Regions from separate parts of the Geodermatophilus sp. URMC 61 genome, predicted to be linked through region 2. Evidence: riboswitches for the same ligand, from Rfam matches in the RefSeq annotation. Region 2 holds a riboswitch; each other region holds the start of a gene.

The links. Region 2 has a riboswitch for cyclic di-AMP ahead of ACU610_RS03820 (NlpC/P60 family protein). Riboswitches for the same ligand answer to the same signal wherever they lie in the genome.
Region 1: linked by a shared signal. The riboswitch ahead of ACU610_RS10925 (transglycosylase family protein) and the one ahead of ACU610_RS03820 (NlpC/P60 family protein) in region 2 are both predicted to bind cyclic di-AMP.
Region 3: linked by a shared signal. The riboswitch ahead of ACU610_RS06265 (hypothetical protein) and the one ahead of ACU610_RS03820 (NlpC/P60 family protein) in region 2 are both predicted to bind cyclic di-AMP.

The regions. Positions count from the first base shown of each region.
Region 1 is NZ_JBRFHZ010000002.1:2,381,085-2,388,371, reverse strand. It holds gene ACU610_RS10940 (DoxX family protein) at 1-307, shown strand, start outside; gene ACU610_RS10935 (dihydrofolate reductase family protein) at 282-1,016, opposite strand; gene treZ (malto-oligosyltrehalose trehalohydrolase) at 1,019-2,773, opposite strand; gene ACU610_RS10925 (transglycosylase family protein) at 3,086-3,673, opposite strand; cyclic di-AMP (ydaO/yuaA leader) riboswitch at 3,677-3,844, opposite strand; gene treY (malto-oligosyltrehalose synthase) at 4,186-6,537, opposite strand; gene glgX (glycogen debranching protein GlgX) at 6,534-7,287, opposite strand, start outside.
Region 2 is NZ_JBRFHZ010000002.1:804,172-811,458, reverse strand. It holds gene ACU610_RS03835 (AMP-dependent synthetase/ligase) at 1-453, shown strand, start outside; gene ACU610_RS03830 (glycosyltransferase family 4 protein) at 457-1,584, opposite strand; gene ACU610_RS03825 (M48 family metallopeptidase) at 1,581-2,867, opposite strand; gene ACU610_RS03820 (NlpC/P60 family protein) at 3,088-4,170, opposite strand; cyclic di-AMP (ydaO/yuaA leader) riboswitch at 4,187-4,336, opposite strand; gene ACU610_RS03815 (hypothetical protein) at 4,534-4,878, opposite strand; gene ACU610_RS03810 (D-alanyl-D-alanine carboxypeptidase family protein) at 4,977-6,719, opposite strand; gene ACU610_RS03805 (DEDD exonuclease domain-containing protein) at 6,900-7,287, shown strand, end outside.
Region 3 is NZ_JBRFHZ010000002.1:1,342,416-1,349,702, forward strand. It holds gene ACU610_RS06245 (SpoIIE family protein phosphatase) at 1-1,934, shown strand, start outside; gene ACU610_RS06250 (ANTAR domain-containing protein) at 2,639-3,391, shown strand; gene ACU610_RS06255 (hypothetical protein) at 3,536-3,787, shown strand; gene ACU610_RS06260 (hypothetical protein) at 4,053-4,817, opposite strand; cyclic di-AMP (ydaO/yuaA leader) riboswitch at 5,152-5,335, shown strand; gene ACU610_RS06265 (hypothetical protein) at 5,358-5,831, shown strand; gene ACU610_RS06270 (polysaccharide deacetylase family protein) at 6,092-6,739, shown strand; gene ACU610_RS06275 (sigma-70 family RNA polymerase sigma factor) at 6,946-7,287, opposite strand, start outside.

The sequences.
Region 1 (7,287 bases), 1.6 Mb from region 2:
CCGGGGCCTGGTGCCGTCGTGGCTGCCGGCGCGGTCGGCGGTGGTGGCGGTCAGCGGGCTGGCCGACGTCGCCACCGGCGTCCTCGTGGCGGTGCCGGCGACCCGTCGGGCCGGCGCGCGGGCGACCGCCGCGCTGATCACCGCCCACCTGCCGGCGCACCTGGAACCGCTGCGCCACCGGCGCACCGCGCAGCGGGCGTTCGACCGGCCGGTCGGTGTCGCGGCGCGGGTCGCCGTCAACCTGGGCTACGTGGCCTGGGCTGCGGCGGTCGCCCGGCGCGCTACCGGTCGACCGCGTACCGGGTGAACAGCACGCCGTCCTCCTCCAGCACCTGCACCAGCCGCGGGCGGACGACCTCAGTCAGCGCGCCGGCCAGCAGCCGGTCCGGGCTGCCGACCAGGGCCGGCGCGATCGACAGGTCCAGCTCGTCGACCACCCGCGCCTCCAGCGCCGCCGACAGCAGCGCGGGCCCGCCCTCGCACAGCACCTGCTCCAGCCCCCGCTCGGCGAGCGCGTCCAGCGCGGTGGGGAGGTCGACGTCGTCCTCCCCGCAGACGAGCACGGTCACGCCGGCGTCGGCCAGGGCCGCCCGCCGGCCGGCGTCGGCCGCCGCGCAGGTGACCAGCAGCGTCGACGGGACGGCCAGCCGGTCGCCGGGGGCCAGCGAGGCCCGCCGGGAGACGACCGCGATCGGCGCCGACGCCGGCCGGCCGATCGCCGTCCGCAGCCTGCCGACAGCGGGGTCGGCGTCCACCGGGCGGTAGCCCTCGGCGGCCGCCGTCCCGTGCCCGACCAAGACGACGTCGGCGTGCGCCCGCAGCGTGCGGAACACCCGCTTGTCGCCGGGTGAGCCCAGGCCGCCGCTGCGGCCCTGCACGGCCACCGACCCGTCGAGGGAGGCGACGAAGTCCACCCGCAGCGACCGTCCGCCCGGCAGCCGGTAGGCCCTGACCAGGGCGTCGTCGTCCAGGTCCGCGGTGTCCTCTCCGCCGGCCCCGGGCAGCAGCCGGCGCACGGTCAGGCCGTGGTGAGCACGGCCGCGCTCTCCGCCGGCAGCGTCACCGTGGTCCCGGCGAGGGCCGGCTCGTCGCCGGTGGCGAGGAGGACGCCGGTGGCCGCCCGGTCGAGGTCCACCTCCCGCGCGTCCCCGGACAGGTTGGCCACCACCCGCAGCGCGCCGCGGTGCACGACCAGCCAGCGGTCCTCGTCGTCCCAGCCCACCTCGACCCGCGACAGGTCGGGGTCGACCAGGTCGGGGTGCTCGTGCCGCAGCGCCAGCAGCGTCCGGTGCACGGCGAGCAGCGTGCGGTGCGGCTCGCGCTCGGGCTCGTCCCAGTCCAGCTTCGAGCGGGTGAAGGTCTCCGGGTCCTGCGGGTCGGGCACCTCGTCGGCGTCCCAGCCGTGCTCGGCGAACTCGCCCTTGCGGCCCTCGGCCGTCGCCCGGCCGATCTCCGGGTCCGTGTGGCTGGTGAAGAACTGCCACGGCGTCGAGGCGCCCCACTCCTCGCCCATGAAGAGCATCGGGGTGAACGGGCTGGTGAGCACCAGCGTCGCGCCGACGGCGAGCAGGCCGGGGGAGAGGGACGCCGAGACGCGGTCGCCGACGGCGCGGTTGCCGATCTGGTCGTGGTCCTGCAGGTAGCCGAGGAACTTCCAGCCGGGCAGCAGCGCGGTGTCGACCGGCCGGCCGTGGTGCCGGCGGCGGAAGCTCGACCAGGCACCGTCGTGGAAGTACGCGCCGGTCAGCGTCTTGGCCAGCCCGGCGAGCCCGGCGGCGGCGAAGTCCCCGTAGTAGCCCTGGCCCTCACCGGTCAGCACCGAGTGCAGCGCGTGGTGGAAGTCGTCGCTCCACTGCGCGGAGATGCCCGTGCCGTTGGCCACCCGCGGGGTCACCATCCGCGGGTCGTTGAGGTCGCTCTCGGCGATGAGCGTCAGCGGCCGGCCGAGCGCCACCGAGAGCCGGTCGACCTCCTGCGCCATCTCCTCGAGCACGTGGGTGGCCCGCTCGTCGACCAGCGCGTGGACGGCGTCCAGCCGCAGCCCGTCGACGTGCATGTCCCGCAGCCACATCAGCGCGTTGTCCAGGATGTAGCGGCGCACCTCGTCGGAGTCCGGGCCGGAGAGGTTGACCGAGCTCCCCCAGGTGTTGGCGCCGCCCTCGCTGAAGATCGGCATGAACAGCGGCAGGTAGTTCCCGGACGGGCCGAGGTGGTTGTAGACGACGTCCTGGATGACGCCGAGGCCGCGCTGGTGGCAGGCGTCGACGAAGCGCTGGTAGGCCGCGGGACCGCCGTAGCTCTCCTGCACCGTGTACCAGAGGACGCCGTCGTAGCCCCAGTTGTGCGTGCCGTCGAAGCCGTTGACCGGCAGCAGCTCGACGAAGTCGACGCCGAGGTCGACCAGGTGGTCGAGCTTGCCGGTGGCGGCGTCCAGCGTGCCCTCGGGGGTGAACGTGCCGACGTGCATCTCGTAGACCACGCCACCGGCCAGCGGGCGGCCGGTCCAGGCGCGGTCGCCCCACGCGTACGAGGACGGGTCGTAGCGGCGGGACGGCCCGTGCACACCCTCGGGCTGGCGGCGCGAGCGCGGATCCGGGCGGGGGGTGTCGTCGTCGCCCAGCAGGAAGCCGTAGTCGGCCTCCGGGCCGGCCTCGACCTCGGCCCGCCACCAGCCGCCGTCCTCCCGGCGCATGTCGTGCACCGACCCGTCGACCTGCAGCCGGACCCGTTCCGGGACCGGCGCCCAGACGGCGAACTCGACGGCAGCGGACATGCAGGGGCCTCCAGGGGAGTCGTGGGTGGTCCGAGGGGTCATGCCCGCGCGGACGGCCGCCAACCACGTCTTTCCCGCGTGCCGCGCGCCACTCCTCGAGGACCCCGTCCTCCCCACCCCTCGTGGAAGGACCCCCGACCCCCACCGCTCGCAGGCTCGGGTCAGGCCCCGTCCGGAGGCTCGCCGCGAGCTCGTGAGCGGTGAGGAGGACGGGGTCCTCGTGCCGGCAGGGGGCCGGCGGGACCCGGGACGGAGCCGAGGGGCCCGGGCTCCCGGCGGCCGGGGGAGTGCCTCCCCGGCCGCCGGTCCGCCTCACGGCAGCTGCAGCACCTGACCGGCCGAGATCCGGTTCGGGTCGCTGAGCTGGTCGTCGTTGGCGGCGTACAGCGCCTGCCAGCCACCGGCGACGCCCTGCTGCTGGGCGATCGTGCCCAGCGTGTCACCGGCCTGGACGGTGTAGGTACCCCCGCCGGCCGCTGCCGGGGCCGGCGCGGCCACCGGGGCAGCGGCGATGGGAGCCGCGCCGGCCTCGGGAGCGGAGGGGTTGAGACCCTTGCCGCAGGTCGGCCAGGCGCCCGGGCCCTGGGCGTCGAGCGTGCGCTCGGCGACGGCGATCTGCTGCGCCTTGGTGGCCAGGTGGGCGTTGGACGCGTACTGGTGGCCACCGAACGCGGCCCAGGTGCTCGCGCTGAACTGCAGGCCGCCGTAGTAGCCGTTGCCGGTGTTGATGGCCCAGTTGCCGCCGGACTCGCACTGGGCGACGGCGTCCCAGTTGTTGGGGGCGGCCGCCGAGGCCGGGGCGGCCAGGACGCCGAGGGAGACGGCGGCGGCACCGCCGAGCACCACGGCACCACGGCGCAGGGCGCGTGCGGACGTGCGGGCAGGAGAGGACGAACGCATGGGGGACTCCCGATCCGCCGCCTGCGAGGTGAGCTGTCGGGTTCGGAGCGATCGGTGCCCCGGCCGTGCGCACACGGCTTCACCCCGAGGTGCCCGGCCGGACCGGCCGGGCACCGAGATGGGTCCCCCACCCCCGTCCTGGCTGTGCAGGAGGTACGGCGGCCGACGGACGGGGTTCGGCGGATCGGCTCCGGCACCCGGTTCCGGATGGGGGTGCCCGGACAAGGTAACGGTCAGGTCACGGCGGCACACCCCGTGCCCCACGGGCAACTCGGGTGACACGGCCGGCCGTCGGCGCCGGGACCGGGCGGATCACCTGGTCACGTCCCCGCGTGGGCACGTGCCCACGCGGGGACGTGAGGTCCGTCTCACCTCGGCCCCGCGCCCCGGCCCTGGACCCCTGCAGGCACGAGGACCCCGTCCTCCTCACCGCTCACGAGCTCGCGGCGAGCCTCGGGACGGGACCTGGGGCGAGCCTGCGAGATGGTGGGGGCAGGGGTCCTGCTACCGCTTCAGTCGCGGACCAGGAGCGCGACCGGGAGCCGGTCGAGCAGCCCGGCCACCGGCAGCCCGTCGGCGTCGGAGACGAACCGCCCGCCGGTGAGCAGGTCCCGCCAGGCCCCGGTCGGCAGCTGCAGCGCGGTGTCGCCCCACCCGGTGATCGACAGGCCCACGGGCAGCCGGGTCGCCACGGGCACCACACCGCCCCGGTCGAAGGCGACCACGTGGTCGGAGGCGACCCCGGTCGCCGTCACCGGCTCGTACCCGGTGAACCACTCCGGGTGCTCCCGGCGGGCGCGCAGCACGCGGGAGACGACGAGCAGCTTGGCCGCGCCGGTCTCGTCGACCGTGGGGACCTCGCCGGCGTCCAGCCGGGCCAGCAGCCTCCGCCGCAGGTCGTGGTCGACCGGACGGCGGTTGTCCGGGTCGACCAGCGAGAGGTCCCACAGCTCGGTGCCCTGGTAGACGTCCGGGACGCCGGGCATCGTCAGCTGCAGCAGCTTCTGCGCCAGCGAGTTGGACCGGCCGAACGGCGCGATGCGGGCGACGAACCGCTCGATCTCGGAGCTGGTCCGCTCGTCGTCGAAGGCCGCGTCGACCATCTCGTGCAGAGCGGTCTCGAACTCCTCGTCGACGTCGGTCCACGTCGTCGACGTCCCCGCCTCGCGGGCCGCCTTCTCCGCGTAGCCGTGCGCCCGCTCGCGCGACAGCGGCCAGGCGCCGACCAGGTTCTGCCACACCAGGTGCGCCAGCGGGCGGTCGGGCAGCGGGTGCCGGGTCAGCAGCCCGCGGACCAGGTCGGCCCACTCGGCCCCGAGCTCGGCGAGCACGGCCAGCCGGGCTCGGGTGTCCTCGCTGCGCTTGGTGTCGTGGGTCGACAGCGTGGTCATCGACTGGGGCTTGCGCTCCAGTCGGCGCTGCTGCGCCTCGTGGAACTCCTGCACCGTGCTGCCGAACCGCGCCGGGTCCCCGCCGACCTCGTTGAGCATCACGAACCGCGCCCACCGGTAGTAGGCGCTGTCCTCGACCCCCTTGGCCATGACCGGACCGCTGGTCTGCTCGAAGCGGGTCGCCGCCTCGGTCCCGGCCTGGGAGAGCACCGGGTGCAGCGCGTCCAGCGCGGCGGAGAGGTCGGGACGGCGCTCCCGCACCGCGGCCACGGTGGCGTCGAGGTGCTCGCGGCCGTCGGGGAGGTAGGTGCGGTAGACCGGGAAGCTGGCCAGCAGCTCGGCCAGCGCCTCGGTCTGCTGCTCCCGGTCGATGCCGGGCAGCTCGCCGATCACCCGCACCAGCCGGGCCACCTCCGAGCCGAGGATCCCGTCGGTCACCTCGCGCTTGCAGTCGTGCACCAGCTGCGCGTAGTCGACCGGGGCGCCGGTGAGCTCGGTGTCCAGCGCGCTGAGCACCGCCTCGCCGGCCGGGTCGACCAGCACGTCGTCGACCTCGGCGAGGGCGTCGTAGCCCGTCGTCCCGGCGGTCCGCCACGACTCCGGCAGGTCCTCCCCGGGCTCGAGGATCTTCTCCACCACGGTCCACCGGCCGCCGGAGGCCTCGGCCAGCCGGTCGAGGTAGCCCTTGGGGTCGGCCAGGCCGTCGGGGTGGTCGATGCGCAGCCCGTCGACCGCGCCCTCCTCGACCAGCCGCAGGACGAGCCGGTGCGTCGTCTCGAAGACCGCCGGGTCCTCCGTGCGCAGCCCGGCGAGGGTGTTGATCGCGAAGAACCGGCGGTAGTTGAGGTCGCGGTCGGCGCGCCGCCAGTCGACCAGCTCGTAGTGCTGCCGGTCGTGCACCTCCTGCGGCGTCCCGTGCTCGGTGCCCGGCGCGACGGGGAAGCGGTTGTCGTAGTAGTGCAGCTCCGGGGCAGCGTCCTCCCCACCCGCCCCCTCGACGACCTCGAGCTTCTCGACGTCGTCCGCCGACCCGAGCACCGGGATGCGCACCCGGCCGCCGCCGAAGTCCCAGTCGACGTCGAAGGCGGCCGCGTGCGCGCTGTCCCGCCCGTGCTTCAGCACGTCCCACCACCAGGGCGCCTCGGCCGGGTCGGCGATGCCCATGTGGTTGGGCACCAGGTCCAGCACCAGCCCGAGGCCGTGCTCGTGCAGCGCGGCGACCAGCCGGTCGAAGCCGGGCCGACCGCCGCGCGACTCGTCGATGTGCGCGTGGTCGACGGTGTCGTAGCCGTGCGTGCTGCCCGACGCCGACCGCAGCAGCGGTGAGGCGTAGGCGTGGCTCACGCCCAGGTCGGCGAGGTACCCGGCCAGCGACGCGGCGTCGTCCAGCGTGAAGTCGGCGGTGACCTGCAGCCGGTAGGTCCCGGTGGGGACGGCGCGGCGGCGGGCCGCGCCGTCCATCGGCTCGCTCACGAGCGGCGGGGGGCGCTGAGCACGACCATCGAGCGGTCCTGCACCGTCACCGTCTCGCCGGCCTTGAGCTCCCGCGGCTCGACCTCACCCATCTCCGCGGTGTCGAGCACCACGGTCCACGCGGCCACGGCGTACTCCTCCGACGGCAGGGTGAACTCGATCGGCTCGTGGTGGGCGTTGAAGGCCAGGTAGAAGTGGTCGTCGACCACGTACTCCCCGCGCTCGTCGGTCTCCCGGATGCCGTGCCCGTTGAGGTACATGCCGATCGTCCTGGCGTAGCCGGCGTCCCAGTCGTCCTCGGTCATCAGGTCGCCGGACGGAGTGAGCCAGGCGACGTCCTGCACCGGGTCGCCCTCGCCCCGGCGCACCGGGCGGCCGTGGAAGAACCGGCGGCGGCGGAACGTCGGGTGCTCGCGGCGCAACCGGGTCACCGCCTTGGTGAACTCCTGCAACCCCTCGTCGACCTCGTCCCAGTGGATCCAGGTCAGCGGGGAGTCCTGGCAGTAGCCGTTGTTGTTGCCCTGCTGGGTGCGGCCCAGCTCGTCACCGTGCAGCAGCATCGGGACGCCCTGGCTGAGCATCAGCGTGGCCAGGAAGTTGCGCCGCTGCCGGGCGCGCAGGTGGAGGACCTTCTTGTCGACGGTCGGGCCCTCGACGCCGCAGTTCCAGCTGCGGTTGTGGCTCTCGCCGTCGTTGTTGCCCTCGCCGTTGGCCTCGTTGTGCTTCTCGTTGTAGGAGACCAGGTCGTTG
Region 2 (7,287 bases):
GGGGGCAAGAACGTCGCCCCCGCGGTCCTCGAGGACCGGCTGCGCGCCCACCGCCTGGTCAGCCAGTGCATCGTCGTCGGCGACCAGCGGCCCTTCATCGCCGCGCTGGTCACCCTCGACGAGGAGGCGCTGCCGCAGTGGCTGGCGGCCAAGGGCAAGGACACCGGCCTCCCCGCCGCCCAGCTCACCGAGGACCCCGACGTGCTCGCCGAGATCGGCGCGGCGGTCGAGGACGCCAACAAGGCGGTGTCGCACGCCGAGGCGATCAAGAGGTTCCGAGTGCTCGGCACCGACTTCACCGAGGACAACGGGATGCTCACGCCGAGCCTGAAGCTCAAGCGCTCCGTGGTGCTCAAGGAGTTCGACGCCGAGGTCGAGGAGCTCTACCAGAGGGACCGCGCTGCCGCCCACCCCTCGCAGGCTCGGGGCCGGGCCCTGCAGCAGGGCCGTTAGCCGTCAGCCGTCGGGGTCGAGCAGGGCAGCGAAGGTCCGGGCGATCGTCGTCCACGACCAGCGCTGCTCGACCCACGCCCGGCCGGCCGCGCCCATCCGGCGGGCGCGCTGCGGGTCGTCGAGCAGGCCGGTGAGGACGGCGGCGACCGCCTCCGGCGAGCGGGGGTCGGCCACGACGTGGCCGGTGACGCCCTCCTGCACCGTCTCCGGCGCGCCGCCGGAGGTACCGGCCACCACGGGCCGGCCGCAGGCGGCCGCCTCGAGGTAGACCATGCCCAGCCCCTCGACGTCCAGCCCGCCGCGGCGGGTGCGGCAGGGCATGGCGAACACGTCGCCGACTGCGTAGTGCTCGGGCAGCCGCTCCGACGGCACCGGCCCGGTGAGGACGACGGAACGCTCCAGCCCGCGGGCGGCGACCTCGCGGCACAGGCGGTCCTCCAGCGGGCCGCCGCCGACGAGCAGCAGCCGCGCGTCGGGGTGCCGCGCCAGCACCCGCGGCCACGCCGCGACCAGCACGTCCTGACCCTTGCGCGGCACCAGCCGTGAGACGCAGGTGACGACCGGCGCGCCGCCCAGCCCGTACCGCGCCCGCACCGCCGCCCCGTCGGCGTCCGGGGCGAAGCGGTCGACGTCCACCCCCGGCGAGAGCTGCGCCATCCGGGTGACCCCGCACAGCGCCGGTGCCAGCCGGTCGCGCGTGTAGTCGCTGATGTAGGTCAGCAGGTCGAGGCCGGCGGCGATCCGCCGCATCAGCTGCCGCGCGCCGGGCAGCGCCACCCAGCCGGTCTCGTGGCCGTGCGTGGCGCCGACCAGGTGGCGCACCCCGGCCTCCCGCAGCGCCGGGGCGAGCAGCCCCAGCGGGGCCGCGGCGCCGAAGAAGGCGGTGTCGCAGCCGTGCCGGCGGGCCAGCTCGGCCGCCGCGCGGGCCACGGCGGGCGTGGGCAGCAGCATCCCGGTCGGGTGGCGGACCACCTCGTAGGGCAGCGCGGCGTCGTGGGCCTCCCACCCGGGTGAGCGGGAGGCGAGCACGACCAGGGACTCCGGTGGGCGGCGGGCCAACAGTGCGGCGACGAAGGTCTGGATGCCCCCCTGGCGCGGAGGGAAGTCGTTGGTGACGACCAGCGTCCTCACCCGGCGTCCTCCAGCCGCTGCCAGTCCTCGGCGAAGGCGATCCGCTGCGCGCCGGTCGGGTGCGAACCGAAGAACCACTGCCAGGCCGCGGGCGGGTCGGGGTCGTTGAGGTTGGTGGCGGCGAGCTCGCGCTGCATCGCGGTGAACGCCCCGGCGTCCCCGGTGAGGTCGAGCGCGCGCAGGTCGGCGCGCGCCTCGACCTGCCGCGACACCAGGTTCTGCACCGGGGTGCTCAGCAGCCCGCCCACCGACAGCAGCAGCAGGACCAGGGGGACGACGGCCGGGTCGGCGGGCGACTGCGCGCCCGCGCGGCGCAGCAGCGGCGTCCACGACAGCAGCCAGCCCGACAGCGCCACCGCGGCCGCCGCCCCCAGCGCCCCGACCAGGGTGCCGGTGAGCACGTCGCCGTGGACGACGTGGCCGAGCTCGTGCGCGACGATCGACTCGACCTCGGCGTCGGACAGCTGCTCGAGGGTCGTGTCGTAGAGGACGATGCGGCGGGTCGACCCGAAGCCGGAGACGTAGGCGTTGAGCGCCGTGGTCCGCCGGGAGGCATCGGAGACGAGCACGTCCTGCACCGGGGTGCCGTTCTCCTCCGCCAGGTCGAGCAGCTCGCTGCGCAGCGCACTCGGGGGCAGTGACTCGAAGCGGTTGAACGCCGGCTCGATGACCACCGGGTAGAGGAACGACCCGACGACGACGAAGCCGGCCGCCACCGCCGCGGCCCACGCCCACCACGTGCGCGGCGCGCGCCGGACCAGCCAGAGGAAGGCGGCCAGCGCGAGGGCGGTGAGGACGGCGCTGATGGCGGTCGAGACCGCGACGTCGCGCAGCCACAACCCCCAACTGCGGGTCGAGATGCCGTACCGGTGGCGGACCACCTCCGCGTACGCCGACACCGGCAGCGTGGCCAGCCGGCCGAGGACCACCACGGCCGCCGTGCCGAGCAGCACCTGGGCGACCCGCCCGCCGCCGAGCGGTCGCGCCACGGCCCGCACCAGCCGTGCCCCCAGCGGGGTCAGCCCCAGGACGGCGGAGACGACCAGGCCGAGGAGCAGGGAGGTCAGCGAGGCCGGGCGCAGCGCCCTGGCGAAGGCCTCGGCCCGGGCGAGGAGGTCCGGCGGCAGGACCGACGAGGGGTCGACGGGAGTACGCCCACCCGGTGGCTCGGGCAGCAGCGTCCACGGCGGGACCGTCACGAGGACGACGACGAGCGCGGCGCCGAGGACACCGGCGACCAGGAGCGCGACCCGGCGGGCGCTCGTCCCGCCCGCCCCGCTCACGCGCCGATCCTATGGTCGGGTCCGCGGCGGTCGGGGACGGCACTCGGCGGCGGTGGGCCGGTCACGGGTGCCCGGAGGGACTCCCGACCGGGACACGGGCAGCGGCTCGATCCTGGCCCCGCCCCGGGCCGGCCCCGTCCAGAAGCTCGCCGCGGCCCCGTCCCCGGCCCCGTCCCGAGGCTCGCCACGAGCCTGCGAGCGGTGAGGAGGACGGGGTCCTTCAGGCGACCCGGCGCATCCCGGTGATGCCGCCCATCGAGTCGACGCTCACGACCTTCACCGGCTGACCCGAGGTCGAGGCGTGCACCATCTGGCCGTTGCCGATGTACATCGCCACGTGGCTGACGGGGCTGTGGTAGAAGATCAGGTCGCCCGGCTGCAGCTCGGACCGGGAGACCGCGGAACCCATCGCCGCCTGCATCCGCGACGAGTGCGGCAGGCTGATGCCGGCCGCGGCGTAGGCGTACTGGGTCAGCCCCGAGCAGTCGAAGGCATTCGGCCCGCCGGCGCCCCACACGTACGGGTCCCCCACCTGCGCCAGGGCGGTGTCGACGGCGATCTGCGCGGCGCCGCCGGCCGCGGCGGCCGGCGCGGCGGGGACCGACCGGCCGGCGTGCGCGGCCACGACCTCCTGCTGCTGCGGTGCCGACAGCGCGTCGTACTGCGCCTGGTAGTCGGCGGTGTCCGCCTCGAGCTGCGCCTGGCGGGCGGTGACGTCGTCGAGCGTGCGCTGGGCGGCGGCCTGCGCGGCGTCGGCGTCGGCGCGGGCCCGTTCGGCCGCGGCGGCGGACGCGGCGACCGCACCGAGCACGTCGTCGGTGTGGCCGGCGATGGCGTCGAGGGTGGCCAGCTGCGAGACGAACTCCTCGGCCGACCCGCTGGTCATCAGCAGGTCCAGCTCCGGCATGCCGTCGCCGGCGGTGAAGGCGGTGCGGGCGACCTGGCGGATCCGGCCGTCGAGCGCGTCGAGCTGCGTCTGGGCGGCGGCGACTGCCTGGCCGGCGCTCCGGACGGCGTCCTGCTGCTGCGCCAGCGTCTCGCGGGCCTCGTTGACCTGCTCGGTCAGGACCTCGAGTTCGTGCGCGGCCCGGGCGACCAGCTGCGCGGCCTGTGCGGCGCTCGTGGCGTCCTCCGGCTCCGCGACGGCGGTGCCCGGCAGCAGTGTGAGGGCGAGGGTGGCGGTGGCTCCCAGGACCAGTCCGCGGGCGATGCCGCGGGACAGGGTCGGGCGGCGGAACGCGACCGGGAGGTCGGGGTGGAACTGATCGACGGCATGCCTCTGGGCAGGGCGGGGGGTCGCCACGGTCGGCGGCTCTCCGTTTCTTCCTCAGCGACCGCCTACCGAGTTAGCTGACGGGTTCGGGCTGGGAAGAAGGCGCCCTATCTCTGCGCCCCGGCGGACCGGCGCGCGGGAGAACTCACCCCAGTGCTGCGGTGGGTCCCCGGTTCCCCCTCGGCGCCGGTGTGGCGCCTCGGGCGATTCGGCGGTGACCGGCCGAGGTCACCCGTCTGCAGGTGACGACCACCCGGCCGGACCGGCTCACCGTACGGGGGTTGTTGAAGAAGTGACGATCGGGGGTGCCGGGGACTGTGGGATCGGTGTTCCTGCTGGTCGGCGACACGCCGTCCGTCGGACCCGGCTCGCACGGAGACGGGCGCGCCCCGCTCACCCGGTGCGCCGCTGCGACCCCTGACCGCCGGCCCGCCGCTGCGGCGCGGCCCGTCGTGCCGGGGCCGGACGCGTGGCGTGCTCGTGCCGCAGCGGCGGCACCAGCCCGGCGTCGGCCAGCACCCGCACGGCGCGCCGCTCCACCTCGTCGAACTCCACGACCACCCCCGGCGGCAGCACGACGACGTCCTCGGCGGACAGCTGGCCGTCCCGCCGGCCGGTCATCGGCACCACCGTCGGGTCGGTGCTCTGCCAGCCCGGCGGCGCCCCCAGCAGGACGGTGACGACGCAGTCGCCGCAGCCGGTGCCGCGGGCGGTGCAGGTGTCGCAGTCGATGTGCACGGTCCACTCCTCTGCTCGCCGACCCTCGTCGCAGGAGGCCGTCCGCGGCCCCGGTCGATCCGGGCAGGACGCTAGGAGCGGGCACCGACAGTTCCGGCTCAGGCGCCGACGTACTCCCAGTGCCAGGGTTCCTCGCGGCCGTTGCCGGGGTCGGCCCACCGCGGGTGGACGAAGCCGAAGCGACCGGCGTTGGCGACCATCCAGGCGTACTGCGCCGTCCCGAACCGCTCGACGCCCCCGCACAGGTCGACCGCGAGGCCCCAGCCGTGGTTGCTGGTGCCGGGCACCGCGGCCAGCTCCGGCTTCTCCCCGTACAGCCGCACCTGAGCGGCGTAGGTCCGGTAGGAGTCGGTGGTGCACAACGGCGTCCCGAAGGCATCGGCGAAGGCACTGCTCATCCCCCGGTGGGCCGCCGCCGCGTCGCAGCGCAGCAGGTGGCCGGCGACCTCCAGCGGACACATCGCGCTGGGCGGGATCAACCCGTTCGGGAAGCCGCCCCACGCCGACCCCCCGGACGTCTCGGGCGGGTACCGCACGGCGCCGCACCCCACCGGCAGCGCCCCGCCGGACGGTCCGGGCGCCCGGACGGCCGTGCGCGGCCCGAGGCTCGGCCGCGCGACACCCAGCACCCGGTCGGCCGCCGGGCGGCCGACCACCACGGCACCGGCGCGGGCGTCGGCCGCCAGCACGGTCCGCCGGTCGAGCGCGATGCCCACGTTGCCCAGACCGGAGCGGCCGGCGCCGAGGAACACCAGGTCCCCCGGGAGGACGTCGGCCGGGTCGACCGGCGTGGTCACCGAGAAGAGCCCCGCCTGGTCATCGGGGAGGTCGATCCCCACCGAGGCGTAGACGGCGTGCACCAGCGATCCGCAGGCCCACGCGTCCGGCCCCGCCGCCCCCGGGACGTAGGGCAGCTCCAGAGCGTCCACCGCGGCGCTGACCGCGCCGACCGCCTCGGCGGACGGGACGACCAGCGGATCCGACGCGCCGGGCAACGCGGCCGCCCCCGCCTGCGCGCCGCCGTCGGACGCCGGCACCGGCGCCAGCCCGTCGGGCAGGCCTGCCGCCGGGTCGCGCAGCGCCGCGGCCGGCGGCGGGACGATGCCGGCCGCGGCCAGCTGGTCGAGGTGCCTGCGCCAGTCGGCCGCCGCCTGCCGGCCGGACGCCCGCTGCTCCTCCCGCTGCCGGCCCAGCTGCCGGTCGACGGCGGCGACGGCGACCTCCAGGTCCCGGCTCGCCGCGGCCGCGGCCGCCTCCAGCTCAGCGGTCTCGGTGGCGAGCTGCGCCGCTCGGGCACGGGCGGCCTCCCGTGTCCTCTCCGCCTCCGCCCGCCGCGCCGCGGCCTCCTGCCGTCGACGCTCCGCGGCGGCGACCACCGCGGCCGCGTGCCGCTCGGCGGCGTCGAGCAGGCCCCCCGCGGCGACGACGTCCCCGGGACCACCACCGGACAGCAGCACGGACAGCGGCGTGACCTCACCCGCGTCCCGGTACACCGCCGAGGCGTGCCGGGCCACCTCGGCCCGGGCCCGAGCGAGCTCGGCGTCCGCCGCGACGATGTCGGCCTCCGCCTGCGCCGCGGCCGCCTCGGCGGCGGTGAGGGCCTCCCGAGCCGCGACGACCCGGGACTGCCGCTCCTGCAGGTCGGCCTGCACCTCGTCGGCGCGTCGCTGCAGATCGTCGAGCTCGGGGCTGTCCAGGAGGCTGGCGGTCGCGCCGGCCCGGCCCGTCGGGTCGGCCACCGCGGGGGTCGCCGACGACAGCACGGCGGCGAGCGCGACGACGCCTGCGGACAGGGACGCCACCGCGCGGCGGCCGGGGCGCCACCGGGAGAGCGAGTACACGGACCACCTCTGCGAATCGGGACCGCAGCGGTCCTCGACGAGATGGTGTAGGGGGCCGCGCGGGCGCGCCAGGGGACGGCGCACCGCTCCCCCCCCGGACGGGCGACGTCCTCCCCCACCCTCCCCGTTGCCCGGCGCGCGTCCCCGGGACTGTCACCACCCCGACCTACCGTCCGCCCCGTGCGCTCCTCCCCCGCCCGGCCGGTGTCGCTCTCCCCCGCTCGCCTCGCCGGGACGGCGGCCCGCGCCGCCGCCGGCCTGCCCCGCTACGAGCAGGCCACGATCGACGAGCTCGGCACCCCGCTGGCGGAGGTCACCTTCGTCGTGGTCGACCTGGAGACCACCGGTGGCTCGCCGAAGGACAGCGCGATCACCGAGATCGGGGCGGTCAAGGTGCGCGGCGGGGAGGTGCTCGGCGAGTTCCAGACCCTCGTCGACCCCGGTTGCGAGATCCCGCCCTACATCAGCGTGCTCACCGGGATCACCTCGACGATGGTCGCCGCGGCCCCGCGCATCGGCGCCGTCCTGCCGCACTTCCTCGAGTTCGCCCGCGGCGCGGTGCTGGTCG
Region 3 (7,287 bases), 540 kb from region 2:
GCATCGAGGCGTTCAACGCCCGGCTGCACCCCGATGACGTGGACCGGGTCGGCGAGTTGCTGCGGCGGGCCATCGACACCGTGGGTGAGTACTCCGCGGAGTACCGGGTCGTGCTCTCCGGTGGAGAGCAGCGGTGGGTCGCCGCCCGCGGGCGCACGCTGGCCGACGAGGCGGGCGTCGCGGTCCGCCTGCTGGGCGCGGCATGGGACATCTCGGTCCGCCGGCAGGCGCAGGACCGGCTGGCGCAACTGGTGGAGTCGATGGCGGTCGGGTTCATCGCGACGGACTCCGCCTGGGTGATGACCCACCTCAACGCCGAGGCCGAGCGGATCGCCGGCGTGCCGCGCGCCCAGCTGCTCGGACGGACGCTGTGGGAGGCGTTCCCGGCGGCGGTGGGCACCGACTTCGAGGACAACTACCGGCGTGCGGCCGACACCGGTCAGCCGGTGGTGTTCGAGGCCCTCTACCCCGGCCCGCTCGAGGTCTGGGTCGAGGTCCGCGCCGTGCCGAGTGCCGACGGGGTGGCGCTGTACTTCCTCGACATCACCGCCCGGCGGCGTGCGCAGGAACTGTCGGAGCGGGCCGCGGAGCGCGAGCGGCTGCTGTCGCGCATCACCGAGGAACTGTCGGCGACGCTGGACGCCGACGAGGCCGCGCGCCGGCTGACCCGGCTGGTCGTGCCCGGCATCGCCGACTGGTGCATCGTCACCCTCGTCCACGACGAGGATGCCAGCGGCGACCGCCGCGCCCTGCGCAAGGTCACGTCCTGGCACCGCGATGCCGAGCTGCGGGGCGCCGTGGACGCCTACGCGCAGACACGGCTGGGATCCCTGCGCGACGACGCGCTCTTCGTCCGGGCGATGCGCACCGGCAAGCCACAGCGGCTGAGCGAAGGTGCCACCGCCCAGGCCGAGGCGATGCTGCAGCCCGGCCCGGTGCGCGACCTGGTGCGACAGCTGGCGCCGGAGTCGATCGCCGTCCTCCCGCTGCCCGGCCGCGACGGCCCGGTCGGGCTGCTGACCCTGTGCACCGGCGCCGAGCGAGGGGCGCTCACCCCGGAGGACCTGGTCACCGCCCGCCACGTCGCCGCCCGCGCCGGCGTGGTGCTGGACAACGCGCGCCTCTACCGGCAGCAGCGCGGTCTGGCCGAGGGCTTCCAGCGGTCACTGCTGACCCCACCACCGGAGCCCGACCACGTGCAGATCGTCGTCCGGTACGTGCCGGCCGCCCAGGCCGCCGAGGTGGGCGGGGACTGGTACGACGCGTTACTGCAGCCCTCCGGGGCCGCGGTCCTGGTCATCGGTGACGTCGTCGGTCACGACGCCCAGGCGGCCGCGCGGATGGGGCAGGCGCGCACCATCGTGCGGACCCTCGCCGCCCGCGACCACGACGGGCCGGCCGCCGTGCTGCGCGAGGTCGACCAGGTGATGCAGACGCTCCAGTCGCAGATCCTCGCCACCGCCGTCGTCGCCCGCCTCGAGCAGACCCACGGGGAGCGGGCGGCCGGGCTGACCCGACTGCGCTGGTCGAACGCCGGCCACCCGCCGCCGATGGTGATCACCCCGGACGGCCAGGTGCACGTCCTCGCCGGTGACCGCCCGGACCTGCTGCTCGGGGTCCGCCCCGGGGCTCCGCGCCGGGAGGTGGAGGTGACGCTGCCGTGGGACAGCGTGGTCCTGCTCTACACCGACGGGCTGGTCGAGAACCGGCACGAGGACCTCGACCACGGGCTGGACCGGCTGCAGGCCGTCCTCGGTGAGCTGGCCGGTCGTGACCTCGACGACCTGTGCGACGAGGTGCTGGCCCGGATGCTGCCGACCAACCCCGGCGACGACGTCGCCCTCATCGCGATCCGACTGCACCCCCAGGACCGGCGCCGGCCGCCGCAGGCCGGCCCCAACCGGGTGCCGCCCGACGTGCCGCCGCCGCAGTGAGGGTCCTCGGCCCGAGCCGGTGGACGCCGCACGTCGACGCTCGGTTCGCCCCGGCGGACGGTGACGTGGTCGCACGGCACCCAGGTGCTCCAGAACGAGGCTGATCCGGAACAAGCCGTCCGTCAACCCTGCGTTTCCCGCCAGCGCCTGGGGCTAGAAAACGCCCGATCCGAGGGGTCCCTGCCTCGAACCGCGCGGCAGGGCCCCTCCCGTCCCTGGCCGGCTCGCTGGGATCGGGAGGCAACGTGGTGGAACCGAGTGAGCGGGTCACCTGGGAGGACTGCCCCAACTGCCGACGGCCGGCGGCTGTCGGCTGGGTGGACGGGCGGCCCACCGAGTTCGACTGTCCGCGCGGCTGCGGCCTCAGCGCGGAGCAGGTGCAGGCCTTCACCGCCAGGCGCGCTCGACCGCCGGTCGACTGGTTGACGCGCGTCTCGTAGCGCCCGGCGCGGTGCTCGCCGGCGAGCCGCCCGGCGACGACGCCGCCGCGGGCGTCGTCCGGTGCCCGTTGACACGCGCCGGCTGCGCTGCGCGCGATCCGCGGACCCGGCCACCGCGCCGGTGTGCGTCTCGTGAGCCGAGTCCCGGCCAGCCCCGACACGAGGCGGGTTCGGGTTTGCGGCCAGGTGGCGGGGGCATGCAGAGGCGCCCGCTGCGTACCGATCGTCGCTGCGCTGCCACACCCGGACGTCGAAGGGGCAGTCGTGGACACCGCCACCCGATTCGTCGAGACGCTCGATGCCGACACTCGTGCCGCCGCCGACGATCCCGACCTGCTGCCGGTGCGCCTGGCGCACGCCGCGGCCACCGTGCTCCCCGTCGAAGGGGTCGGGCTGAGCATCCACGGGGAGCCGGGCCTGCGGACACCCCTGGCGGCCAGCAGCGAGGTCGTCGCCATCGCCGAGCGACTGCAGTTCACCGCCGGCAGCGGGCCGTGCCTGTTCGCCGCCGAGTCCGGGCTGCCGGTGTTCGCGACCGAGGAGATCCTGGCCCGCCGGTGGCCGGCCTTCCACGACCTGCTGGTCACCCACACGCCGCTGCGCAGCGTCCTCGCCCTGTCCCTGCCCGGACGGCTGAAGGGCCTGGGCGGGATGGACCTCTACCTCGCCGCAGCCGATGGGGCGATCGCCGTGGACGTCTTCGCGGCCCGGTGCGTCGCCGAGCTCGTCTCCGACCACCTGGACCTGGCCGCCGACTGGTCGGTGTGGACGCCGACCGAGCTGCCGGCCTGGTCGGACACCCCCGATGCGCGGCGCCGGGGCCGGCTGTGGCTGGCGGTGGGCATGCTGATGCTCGCCCTGCAGGCGCCGGCTCCGGACGCACTGGCGGTCCTGCGCGGGTACGCCTACGCGGCCGGCCGGACGGCCGACGACGTGGCCATCGACCTGGTCGAGCGGCGTCTGCGGCCCGAGCAGCTGCGTGAGGACGCGGGCAGCCCGGGACAGCCCACCACCTGAGCCACCTCGTCGGTGCGCGTCCTGCACCGTCGTCCCGCGTGGACGCGCGCGGGCCGGCTCGGGACCCGGCCGAGGGTGGCTCGTCCGACGGAGCGGCCAAGGCCATCCGCTGACCGGGAGGGCCGCACGGAGGAGGCTGCGCGCATGGACATCACGACCGTCAACGACCGGCACCTGTACCAGGGCCGGGTCGTCCTGCGAGATCCCGAGGACCCGACGGCCCGGAGCGAGATGCCGGTGCGGATCGTGCGGTTCGGTCCGCCCGGCTGGCTGACCGTGGCCGACGGTCTCACCGACGACGCAGACATCGAGCTGTACCCCACCAGCCGGGTGCTGGCGGTCTCCGCGCTGCGGGAACTCGGCGGGGCCCCGCTCCGGTCGAGCGCCGAGCACTGAGCCCCTCCGACTCGTGCACCCGCCGCACGGGCACCGCGCCCGCTGCCCGTGCGGATCGACCCGGCGGGCGGTCCCGCGACGTCGACGGCTCGGTGTCGCCCGCTGCCGGCGCCACGACCGTGCCCCGAGGTCGGGCCACGGGCCGTAGGCGTTCCCCCGGAGCCGCCTCCAGTGACTCCGACACCCCTCGGGGACATCGACCCGGTGGCGGTTCGTCGTGGTGTCCACCGCCGTGTCGACCACCGTCCGGCGCCGACGTGCCGGCTCAGGATCCGGGATCGCCCCGCTGGACCTCCCGTTCGGGGAGTTCTCCGACGGTCACCGTTCCGGGTGCGGCGGGCCCGAAGACCTTCACGGCGGCCGTGATCGTCCCCTTCAGGACGTGCTGCACGTAGTTCGCGGCGGCCATGGGACCCAGGCCGAAGGGCAACAGCCCGGCGAGGAGCGGCGGTCCGACCGCCAGTGCCCACGACCGGAGAATCTCCGACTGCGAGGCGGCGATCTCCTGCCGCTCCTCCGCCGTCAGGGCCGCCAGGGCGTCGTGCGCAGCGGGCTGCCCCAACAGCGACGCGTGGCGTCCCAGGATCGCGTCGGGGCGGATCCTCCCGGTCTTGTCGAGCCCGACCGCTCCGTCCGTGAGGACCAGGAGGACGGCGATGCGGGTCAGTTCGGGGTCGGTGAGGTCCCTGTCGTAGAGCAGTCCGACCTTGATGGCCGCACTCACCGCCTCCTTCAGGACCTCCCTCAACGCGACCGGGACCGCGGCTGCCGAGATCGCCGTCCCGTAACCGGGCAGGATCGACGGCAGGGAGTAGGAGACCGCTCGCGCCGCCCTGATCCGGTTTCCGCGCGTCACCTGGCCGACCAGGTCTCCCGGCGCGACCAGGGGCTTGCCCGCACGGACCTTGTCGACCACCTTCTGGGCCTCCTCGAGGGAGGGCTGGAGGGTCCGGTTGATCAGCGCCATGGCGCGCTCGACGGTCGACTCGATGTCGAACTCCGGCTTCGGGAAGGTGAAACCGCTGGTCATGTCGGTCTCCTGTCCGTTGGCGACGTCCGGAGGATGCCAGCGCGCCGCGCCGGAACGGGGACCACGGTGCGCGGCCCGTCGGCCGGGTCACCGACACGTGCGCAGGGCCGACTCGACGCGAGCAGTGGGCCCCTGCACCACCGGTCGATGGCGGTGCCGTCCGGTCCCCACGCCTGTCGTCGACCGGGCCGCACGAGGCGCAGGGCAGTTCCGGACCGTGAGTGCACGGCCGGGGAGGAGTGACGGCGCTGCGGCTCCTGCTCGTCCCTGCACGCTGCATTTGCTGTGACCTAAGTCACATTCTACGGTCAGGGCGCTCGCATCCGCGGGACGGTCCGGCAGCACGCCGAATCCTGCCGCTGGCCGGACCGACCTCGACACACCTGAGGCAGGAACGGGAGATCGCAGGACCTCCGGGCCCAGTAAGCGGCCCTCGGGGTGAAGCCGTGTCCGCCACGGCCGGGCAGTCCTCCCGCCCGAACCCGACAGCTCATCCCGCAGGCGCGCTCGGAGGATCTCATGCACAGATCTGTCCTCGGCATGCCCGATTCCGTCCAGGCGGGGCGCCCCATCCGTCTGGGCATCGTGGTGAGCCTGGCGCTCATCGCCCTCGCAGTACCGGCTCCGGCGATGGCAGCCCCTGACACCTCGGCCCGTGCACCAGCAGACCTGTGCGCGCAGGTCGCTTCGCGGGCCGGCTTCAGCGGCGATCGGCTCGTCACCGCGGTCGCGGTCGGCATGGGGGAGTCGTCCTGTCGGCCGAACGCGCAGAACGCCAACGGCCCGACCAAGGGCTGTCCGAACGGCTCGGTGGACCGTGGTCTCTGGCAGATCAACAGCTGCTGGCACCCCTCGGTCTCCAGGAGCTGCGCCTTCGACGCACAGTGCAACGCCAACGCCGCGTATCGGATCTCCGCCAAGGGCGCCAACTTCAGGTCCTGGGCGGCCTACACCAACGGCTCGTACCGGAACCACCTGCCCGCGGCCCGGGCTGCGGTCAGCCGACTCAGCTGAGCCCAGGTCACCGGAGGCACGTGACCGTGCCTGAACCTGAGACGCGTTGCGGGAGTACGCCCTCGGGATCGGTGTGCCCGCCCACGGCGGACACACCCCGACGTTCCCGTCGGCGCGGTGAGCCCAGCCGCACTCCCGCAACGTCGTCCGATGCCCGGTCGCAGGACTCCCTCTACCCGCGTCGATGCGGGTCCGCCGGGCCGCAGCCGAGCATGCGCAGCGGCCGCAGGGTGGGTCGGGATCGCACACCGACACGCCCGGTGAGCCCGACCCTGCAGCGCTGGACGGCGTCGGTGACGGGGGCCCTCCTGCTGGTGCTGCAGGCCGTCCCGGCTCAGGCGGCGTCGGCACCGCAGTGCGCGGCCGGCTACGTGCGGCTCACCTTCGACGACGGGCCCCACCGGACCGCCACACCCGACATCCTGGACACGCTCGCGGACCGGGGAGCGGAGGCGACGTTCTTCGTCACCGGTCAGATGACCGCTGCCCGACCCGACATCGTGCGCCGCGCCAGCAAGGAGGGGCACCGGATCGGGAACCACTCGTGGAGCCACCCGGAGCTCACCACGCTCGACCGGGCGCAGGTGGCATCCCAGCTGCGGCGCACCAACGAGGCCATCGAGCAGGCGACGGGGAGCGTCCCCGGCGAGTGGCGCCCGCCGTACGGCGCCACCAACGACCTCGTACAGGCGGCGGCCCGGGAGGTCGGCCTGGACTCGATGGTGCTGTGGACCGTCGACCCCCGCGACTGGGCGGATCCGCCGGCGACGACGATCCGGGACCGCGTGCTGCAGCAGGTGCGGCCGGGGAGCATCGTCCTCCTGCACGACGCCACGGGGCAGAACACCCCCGCAGCCCTGCCGATGATCCTGGACGGGCTGGCCGAGAGGGGGTACTGCACGCAGTGATGTCCCCGCACCACACCGCGGGGTTGTGGAACGGTCCGGACGATCGACGCGGTGGTCCGTTCATCGGCCACGGCACGCAGGAGCTCCTCGGCTGGTCCGGCGGCCCCGGTGGCCGCCGGGCTGGCGACGCCACCGGCGTCGACGGCGCTGACCGGTGTCATGACGACGGCGATCCGGGGCCGCCCGGCGTGATCCGGGGTGGACGGCTACCGCTGCCCGAGGGGCTGCAGGTCCAGATCCGCCAGGGTCGCCGGGTCGGCGAGCAGGTCGATCGCGGTCACGACGCCGTCCTCGACCGTGAAGGCGAAGACCACCTGCGGCGTCCCCCTCAGTGACCACACCGCTCCGGGCGTGCCGTCGACGAGCACGAGCCGCGCGGCCCGCGCCCGGCCGGAGAAGAACCGGGCGACCGCGGTCGCCCCGGAGACCTCGGCGTCGGCGCCCATCCGGGTGGCGACGGCGTCGGACCGCAGCACCGCCTCGGGGTGGAGGAGCTGGAGCAGGGCGGAGAAGTCGCCGTTGCGCGACGCGTCGAGGAAGGCCGCGAC